Regions from separate parts of the Pseudoalteromonas sp. Angola-7 genome, predicted to be linked through region 1. Evidence: predicted binding sites of a transcription regulator. Region 1 holds the regulator's gene; the other holds the start of a gene.
What was found. Region 1 encodes NrdR, which represses ribonucleotide reductase genes. Its sites were predicted from a motif close to AAACACNANATNTNGTGTTT; they were not measured.

Region 1 (4,387 bases):
GGTTATGTTGCAGAGCCGCATACCGCCATTGCATACCAAGGTCTTGTAGAGAATAAAGCACCCGGCGCAGCAGGTATCTTTTTAGCAACTGCTCACCCTGCTAAGTTTAAAGAAAGCGTAGAAGAGATCCTAAATATTGAACTTGATATGCCAAAACCACTTAGCGACGCACTTGCTAAACCTTGTTTAGCAAGCGACATTAACCCTGATTATGAAGCGTTACGCACTGAAATACTCGCTAAGTTAGGCTAACTAACTTAGCGTTAAAAAAGCGGCTTTGGCCGCTTTTTTTGTATTTTTAACGCGCTAAATAAAGTATTTATCATTAACTAATTAAATGTAAAAAATAAAAATCATTTAAATTATTAATGCATTTATAAAAAAATATCATCTTAAAAACGCTGTGAAATAGATTCAATCCCTGTTTAAATATCCTCAACTTAAGAGCGTAGGCAAAGAGTCGTTTAAAGCGTACAATAAAGCCTCTAAAAAACACCATACACGTTGCCCTAGGAGACCCCAATGTTAGAACGTAGCATGAATATTTCGGATTTTGATCCAGAGTTATTTGACGCGATAAACAAAGAAACTGCTCGCCAAGAAGAGCACATTGAATTAATCGCATCAGAAAACTACTGTAGCCCACGCGTACTAGAAGCACAGGGTTCGCAGCTTACAAACAAATACGCAGAAGGTTACCCGGGCAAACGTTACTATGGCGGTTGTGAGCACGTAGACGTTGTTGAACAGCTTGCAATTGATCGTGCTAACGAGCTATTTGGTTCTGACTACGCAAACGTTCAGCCACATGCGGGTTCTCAAGCAAATGCAGCTGTTTTCTTAGCATTATTAGAAGCGGGCGACACTGTGCTTGGTATGAGCTTAGCTCATGGTGGTCACTTAACGCACGGTTCACACGTAAGCTTCTCAGGTAAGCTATACAATGCAATCCAGTACGGGCTAGACGAAGCAACTGGCGAAATTGACTACGCACAGGTAGAAGCGCTAGCACTTGAGCACAAACCAAAAATGATTATTGGTGGTTTTTCTGCGTACTCAGGTATTGTTGATTGGGCTAAATTCCGTGAGATTGCTGATAAAGTAGGTGCTTACTTATTTGTTGATATGGCTCACGTTGCAGGTTTAATTGCCGCGGGTGTTTACCCAAGCCCAGTACCTCACGCGCATGTTGTAACAACAACAACACACAAAACATTAGCAGGTCCTCGTGGTGGTTTAATTATTTCTGCTTGTGGCGACGAAGCAATTTACAAAAAGCTTAACAGCGCTGTGTTCCCAGGTGGCCAAGGTGGTCCTTTATGTCACATTATTGCTGCAAAAGCAGTGGCATTTAAAGAAGCTCTACAACCAGAATTTAAAACATACCAAGCACAAGTAGTTAAAAATGCTCAAGCTATGGTTGCTGTTATGCAAGAGCGCGGTTACAAAATCGTATCTGATAAAACAGAAAATCACTTATTCTTACTTGATTTAATCGATAAAGATATCACAGGTAAAGATGCAGACGCAGCGCTTGGCAATGCAAATATTACTGTGAACAAAAACTCTGTACCAAACGATCCTCGCTCACCGTTTGTTACTTCTGGTTTGCGTATTGGTTCACCTGCAATTACGCGTCGAGGCTTTAAAGAAGCTGAATCGAAAGAACTTGCTGGCTGGATTTGTGACGTATTAGACAACATCAACGATGAGTCAGTACAAGCGCAAGTTAAAGAAAAAGTTAAAGCAATTTGTGCAAAACTACCTGTATACGCTTAATTGCATAAGCAGCAGTAATTTAGATCACAACAAGGGGCCTGTTTACCTTTCGAGGTTTAATTTGCAGTAGTATGTTTGGTTTTTAGGCAAGGCAGAGTCTATGTAGTGTGGTTACTCCACACAAATAGGCGATAACGCAGCATAAATGCCAAACATGCACTGCCCTCGGGTTCGTCCTAGGGGCGATTTACTCTTTGTTGCTCGGTTTTTACTTAGCCCACTAGGTTACAAACCTCGCGCCGCGATCAAATCACCCCTAGATAGAACAAATTTAATCCTGAAAGGCCAACAGGCCCTATTTTTTTGCTAAGATAAAAGGCCGCTAAATAGCGGCCTTTTTTGTTTTAAAACGGAAGTACCGAGTTATGCATTGCCCATTTTGTACCGCAAAAGATACTAAAGTTATTGATTCTCGCCTAGTCGGCGGAGGCCACCAAGTTCGCCGTCGTCGTGAATGTAACGAGTGTCACGAGCGATTTACTACCTTTGAAGGCGCCGAGTTAGTTATGCCACGTGTGATTAAACAAGATGGCAGCCGAGAGCCCTTTAATGAAGATAAGCTACTCAATGGCCTTAATCGCGCCCTAGAAAAACGCCCTGTTAGTACAGAGCAAGTGGATGAAGTGGTTAATATTATTAAATCGCAGTTGCGTGCTACCGGCGAGCGAGAAATATCAAGTCACCTTGTGGGTGAGTGCATAATGGAGGCGCTTAAAAAACTGGATAAAGTAGCCTATGTGCGGTTTGCCTCTGTGTATCGCTCGTTTGAAGATATACGCGAATTTGGTGAAGAAATTGCCCGTTTAGGGGAGTAATAATGCAAAACCAAATAACCTTTACTGCGCAAGATGAAATGTACATGGCACGTGCCATCGAGCTTGCTAAAAAAGGGCGATTTACAACCACCCCCAATCCTAATGTAGGGTGTGTTTTAGTTAAAGATAACCACATAATTGGTGAAGGGTTTCATCAATTAGCTGGGCAGGGGCATGCTGAGGTTAATGCTCTTGCTGTAGCAGGTGAAAACGCAATAGGCGCGACAGCGTATGTTACGCTTGAACCGTGTAGCCATTACGGACGCACTCCGCCGTGTGCAGAGGGCTTAAAAGCGGCAGGTGTAGTAAAAGTTATTGCAGCTATGGTCGACACCAACCCTCAAGTAGCAGGTAAAGGGCTTAAAATACTCAGCGATGCCGGTATTGAGGTGGCATTTGGGCTTTTAGAGCAGCAAGCGCGCGCACTTAATTTAGGCTTTTTTAAGCGTATGGAGCACGGGCTTCCGTATGTTACGTGTAAAATGGCGGCCAGCATTGATGGTAAAACCGCGCTTAAAAATGGCCAAAGTAAGTGGATCACCGGCAGCGCTGCGCGACAAGATGTACAATTACACCGAGCACAAAGCTGCGCTATTTTAACGGGCGCCGATACGGTTATTACCGATGATGCTAAGCTCAATGTGAGGTTAAGCGAGTTGCCACAGGCTTTGCCTACCGATTTACCCCTACGCCAACCGGTGCGTGTTATAATTGACTCACAAAATAGGCTTACACCAGAGCTGGCAGTATTTAATATTGAAAGTGAAATAATAATTTTTACTACCAAGGTTGATAAATCAACGCAGTGGCCGCATTTTGTAAGGCATATAGAAGTGCCACAGCAAAATAACAAAGTTAATTTAACGTCTGTTTTAGCGCACCTTGCTAAGCTGCAATTTAATCATGTTTATTTAGAAGCGGGTGCTACACTTGCCGGTAAAATGACAGAGCTTAATTTAATAGACGAATATATATTTTATTTAGCGCCTAAACTAATGGGGTGCGATGCAAAAAGCTTAGTTAATTTTGCACCGCTAACAGATATGCAAAACACCGTTAATTTGACGTTTAAAGAGTGTGTGAAAATAGGCGATGATTTACGTATAACCGCCACAAAACACATTCCAATCACTTAATTAAAAGAGTAGGGCTATGTTTACTGGAATAATTGAAGCCACAGGCAAAATTGCGCTATTACAAAAAAAACAAGGCGATTTAGCCATTCGCATTCAAAGCGCTAATCTTGATATGAGCGATGTAAAGCTTGGCGATAGCATTGCCACAAATGGCGTATGTTTAACGGTAGTTGATAAGCACATTGATGGCTTTAGTGCCGACTTATCAAACGAAACTATCAGCTTAACTGGGTTTGCAAATTATAATATTGGCCAAACAGTTAACCTTGAAAAAGCCATGCAGCCGGTTTCACGTTTAGGCGGGCATTTAGTGTCAGGTCATGTTGATGGCATTGCAACCATTACAGCCATTACTAGTAATGCGCGCGCCACAGAATATTGGCTAAGCACCGATGAAAACTTAATGAAGTACATTCCTTACAAAGGGTCTGTATGTATAGATGGTATAAGCCTGACAGTAAACGCTGTACAAGGTAATACATTTAAATTAACCATAGTGCCGCACACAAGCGAGCAAACCACCATTGCTGATTTTAAAGTGGGCACACGCGTTAATTTAGAAGTCGACCAAATTGCACGTTATTTAGAGCGCCTTATTAAAGGGGCTGAGCAGCCGACTGGCTCAGATATTTCAATGAGCTTACTAGCTAAAGCTGG
Region 2 (4,387 bases), on a different contig from region 1:
GTCATAAACTGCACTGTCGCCGTGTGGGTGGTATTTACCGATTACGTCACCGACCACACGGGCCGATTTTTTGTAAGGCTTATTCCAGTCATTACTAAGCTCGTTCATTGCAAACAAAACGCGGCGGTGAACAGGTTTTAAACCATCACGTACGTCTGGTAATGCACGTCCTACAATTACGCTCATTGCGTAATCAAGGTAGGAGTTTTTTAACTCGTCTTCAATATTGACTGGCAGAATTTCATTGGCGAGATCAGTCATTTGATATCACATTCCTTCAGTATCAGCTCTTAGCAACCCGGTATTAGGCGCCAAGAGTATTTGTTATTATTTCTAAGCGACCATGCTATCACAATTAATTTAAATTTACAGGCGCAAAACTTTGCGATTTATCAATTTAGCCCTATATAATGGCCTCAGATTGACGAGGAAGTATTTTATGACCGAACATCAAAATGTAGATAACGCAGAAATAGCAAAATTTGAAGCCATTGCAGAGCGATGGTGGGACCAAGACGGAGAGTTTAAACCTCTTCACGAAATTAACCCATTACGATTAGACTTTGTGGCTAACAAAACCCAAGGCTTATTTGATAAAGAAACACTCGATGTAGGCTGTGGTGGCGGCATTCTTAGCGAAAGCATGGCACGCATGGGCGCACACGTAACCGGTATAGACATGGGGCAAGAGCCACTCACCGTAGCAAAGCTTCATAGCCTAGAAACCGGTGTAAATGTTGACTATATAAAAGTACCTGCAGAAGAATTTGCAACCCAGCACCCTGCTCGCTTTGATGTAATAACCTGTATGGAAATGCTAGAGCACGTACCTGATCCTGCTTCTATTATTCATGCAGTCGCAGAGCTTGCCAAGCCAGGGGCTGATGTGTTTTTCTCAACCCTAAATAAAACACCTAAAGCTTATTTGTTTGCTATTGTAGGTGCTGAAAAGCTGTTAAAAATGGTGCCTGAGGGCACACACGATCACAACAAATTTATCAAACCTGCACAACTTATTGCATGGGCTGAACAAGCCGGTTTAAAAGTACGTGCCAGTGCTGGCCTGGGTTACAACCCGCTTTCTAAGCAGTATTCATTAAATACAGATGTGAGTGTTAATTACATTCTTCATTTTGAGAAGTTAGCATAATGGCTAGCTCTCATACCCCCTTAACTCCTTTTGAGTACGACGCTTTCTTATTTGATTTAGATGGCACCTTGCTTGATACAGCAGACGATTTAGGTGCTGCTTTAAATGCTGTACTTAAAAGTGAAGGTGTTGCGCAAGTTACGCCTGAAGCTTATAAAAAAGTAGCGTCTAATGGCGCCGGCGCACTACTTGAACTTGGCTTTAAAGCGCAATGGGCATCGCAACCACAAACTGAACGAATAAAACAATTAGTCAGCCACTACAGCCAAAACCTAGCGACACACACCCGCTGCTTTGAAGGTATAGAATCATTACTCATAGCCCTTGATAACCAAGGTATAAAATGGGGAATAATGACTAATAAGCCAGGGTTTTTAACCGATCCATTAGTGGCTGCTATACCCGCTTTAAAAAATGCACACGTTGTGATCAGTGGCGATACCCTCACCGAGGCTAAGCCATCACCTTTACCCTTACTACACTGTACAAAACTGATGAACGTAGATCCTAAGCGTTGTTTATACATAGGTGATGCTCAACGTGATATAGAAGCAGGTAAAGCCGCAGGTATGCACACAGCAACAGCCCTTTGGGGCTATATACCAAGTATTGATGAGGCCAAGGGCTGGGAAGCCGATTTTAACTGGCACACCCCTATTGATGCTTTTAACCATATATAGTGCCATGTAAATTTTTAAGTACTATATATTGTGATTGTGTTAGTTTTTATGCAAAGCTTGATGATAAAAAAGCAGTCGAAATTTATTTTAAAAATGCATAAATTCAGCAGAACATTAGTTTACTTTTTAAACACCTAAACCAAGTAATTGTTTACGGGTAAGTATCTACTAACACAATTATTTTATCCTAGACTTATCCACAAATAGGGGCAGTTATGTCCCTTGCAAATCAGCACAGGCAGGATTAAAGTTTTATTAACACTTTGATGGAGTTGATATTTCAACTAAGTGGAGGGGCTGATATCACATTCAAAACTGGAATATGATATCAGCAAAGACACTTGCCAAAATTTTAGAAAGGCGCCTAATTGTGGAAATTTGAGCGTAACTTATTCTTATATTATCGGCAAGTGACTAACTTCAGATTTAGGAAAATTAAAATTGAAATTCAGTTTGTCTATAGAAATTTCAGAGAGTGCGATAATAACTATTTTTAAAATTCTTACATTCAGCAGCATGCTGTTTGCTTAAATTTAAATGGGCTATTTTTTAGCCCATTTCTATTTCTTAGCTTTGATTATGCTTTTTTTTTTGAAATTGTTAGATCACTCAGTCAAAACAATTCTCTTAGGTAGCCCACTAAAACCATATATAGTGCCATGTAAATTTTTAAACACTACATATTGTGATTGTGTTAGTTTTTATGCAAAGCTTGATGATAAAAAAAGCAGTCGAAATTTATTTTCAAAATGCATAAATTTAGCAGATCATTAGTTGATTTTTAGCTATTTCAACTTAAATGATTGTTCGAAGGTGAGTGACTACTAACACAAATACGTTATCCCAAAGTTATCCACAAATAGGGGCAATTATGTCCCTTGCAAATCAGCTCAGACCACACTATCTTGTGATCTCTAAATTGAACAACACCAGATATTGTGGCCAAATGTTATTCAATTAAATTCGCCAATACGGTGAAACTTATAATAAATGAATACGTACCTTGCTTTAGCGAGGTATAAAGCATTGGTCAAAATACACAATTCCCAAGGAATACAGGCAAAGCTATGAACCAACAGTTATCTGTAAGCAAGCGTGACGGGCGTAAAGAGCCTCTAGATCTTGATAAGATCCATCGCGTTATTGAATGGGCCGCCGAAGGTTTAAACAACGTATCGGTTTCACAGGTTGAATTAAAGTCACACATTCAATTTTACGACGGTATTCGTACAAAAGACATTCACGAAACCATCATTAAAGCAGCAGCCGATCAAATTTCAAAAGAGTCGCCTGACTACCAGTACTTAGCTGCCCGCTTAGCTGTATTCCACTTACGTAAAAAAGCGTATGGCCAGTTTGAGCCACCACGTTTATTTGATCATGTTACAAAAATGGTTGAAGACAAACGCTACGACGCTCATTTACTCGTTGATTACACAGAGCAAGAGCTTGATGAGCTAGATGCTTATCTTGATCATTCGCGCGATCTTAACTTTAGCTACGCAGCAGTAAAGCAGCTTGAAGGTAAATACCTAGTACAAAACCGCGTAACGGGTGAGATTTACGAAAGCGCCCAGTTTTTATATATCTTAGTGGCTGCGAGTTTATTCTCTGACTACCCGCGCGAAACACGTACTGACTACATCAAACGTTTTTACGATGCAGTATCAACGTTTAAAATCTCTTTACCTACGCCAATTATGTCGGGTGTGCGTACGCCTACGCGTCAGTTTAGCTCGTGTGTACTTATTGAATGTGGCGACAGCCTTGATTCAATTAACGCCACATCATCTGCCATTGTTAAGTACGTTTCACAACGTGCAGGTATTGGTATTAACGCCGGCCGTATTCGTGCATTAGGTAGCCATATCCGTAATGGCGAGGCGTACCACACAGGTTGTATTCCTTTTTATAAGCACTTTCAAACAGCGGTTAAAAGCTGCTCGCAAGGTGGCGTACGTGGCGGTGCTGCAACGTTATTCTACCCGCTTTGGCATTTAGAAGTAGAAAACCTACTGGTACTTAAAAATAACCGTGGTGTTGATGATAACCGTGTTCGTCATTTAGATTACGGCGTACAGTTTAATAAACTAATGTATTCTCGTTTAATTAAAGACGACTACATTACGTTATTTAGCCCATCAGATGTGCCTGGCCTTTACGATGCATTCTTTGAAGACCAAGACGAGTTTGATGCGTTATACGTAAAATACGAGCAAGACGAGTCTATTCGTAAAAAGCGTATTAAAGCGATTGAGCTTTTCTCAATGTTCGCACAAGAGCGTGCCAGCACAGGTCGTATTTATTTACAAAACGTGGATCACTGTAATACGCACAGCCCGTTTATTTCTAAAGTGGCGCCAATTCGCCAATCTAACTTATGTTTAGAAATTGCATTGCCAACTAAGCCGTTAAATAACGTAAACGATGAAGAAGGCGAAATTGCACTTTGTACGCTATCTGCATTTAACCTAGGCGCTATTGAGTCACTTGATGAACTTGAAGAGCTTGCAGAGCTTGCAGTACGTGCACTTGATAACCTACTTGATTTCCAAGA

Region 2: nrdA (class 1a ribonucleoside-diphosphate reductase subunit alpha) is a predicted target of NrdR. The motif match lies at 2,755-2,774, and genes of this name have one in related genera.

The regions. Positions count from the first base shown of each region.
Region 1 is NZ_JAQREL010000019.1:19,602-23,988, reverse strand. It holds gene thrC (threonine synthase) at 1-252, shown strand, start outside; gene glyA (serine hydroxymethyltransferase) at 523-1,779, shown strand; gene nrdR (transcriptional regulator NrdR) at 2,145-2,594, shown strand; gene ribD (bifunctional diaminohydroxyphosphoribosylaminopyrimidine deaminase/5-amino-6-(5-phosphoribosylamino)uracil reductase RibD) at 2,597-3,730, shown strand; gene PSH50_RS19120 (riboflavin synthase) at 3,747-4,387, shown strand, end outside.
Region 2 is NZ_JAQREL010000004.1:345,176-349,562, reverse strand. It holds gene gyrA (DNA topoisomerase (ATP-hydrolyzing) subunit A) at 1-261, opposite strand, end outside; gene ubiG (bifunctional 2-polyprenyl-6-hydroxyphenol methylase/3-demethylubiquinol 3-O-methyltransferase UbiG) at 440-1,150, shown strand; gene PSH50_RS08620 (HAD family hydrolase) at 1,150-1,830, shown strand; gene nrdA (class 1a ribonucleoside-diphosphate reductase subunit alpha) at 2,898-4,387, shown strand, end outside.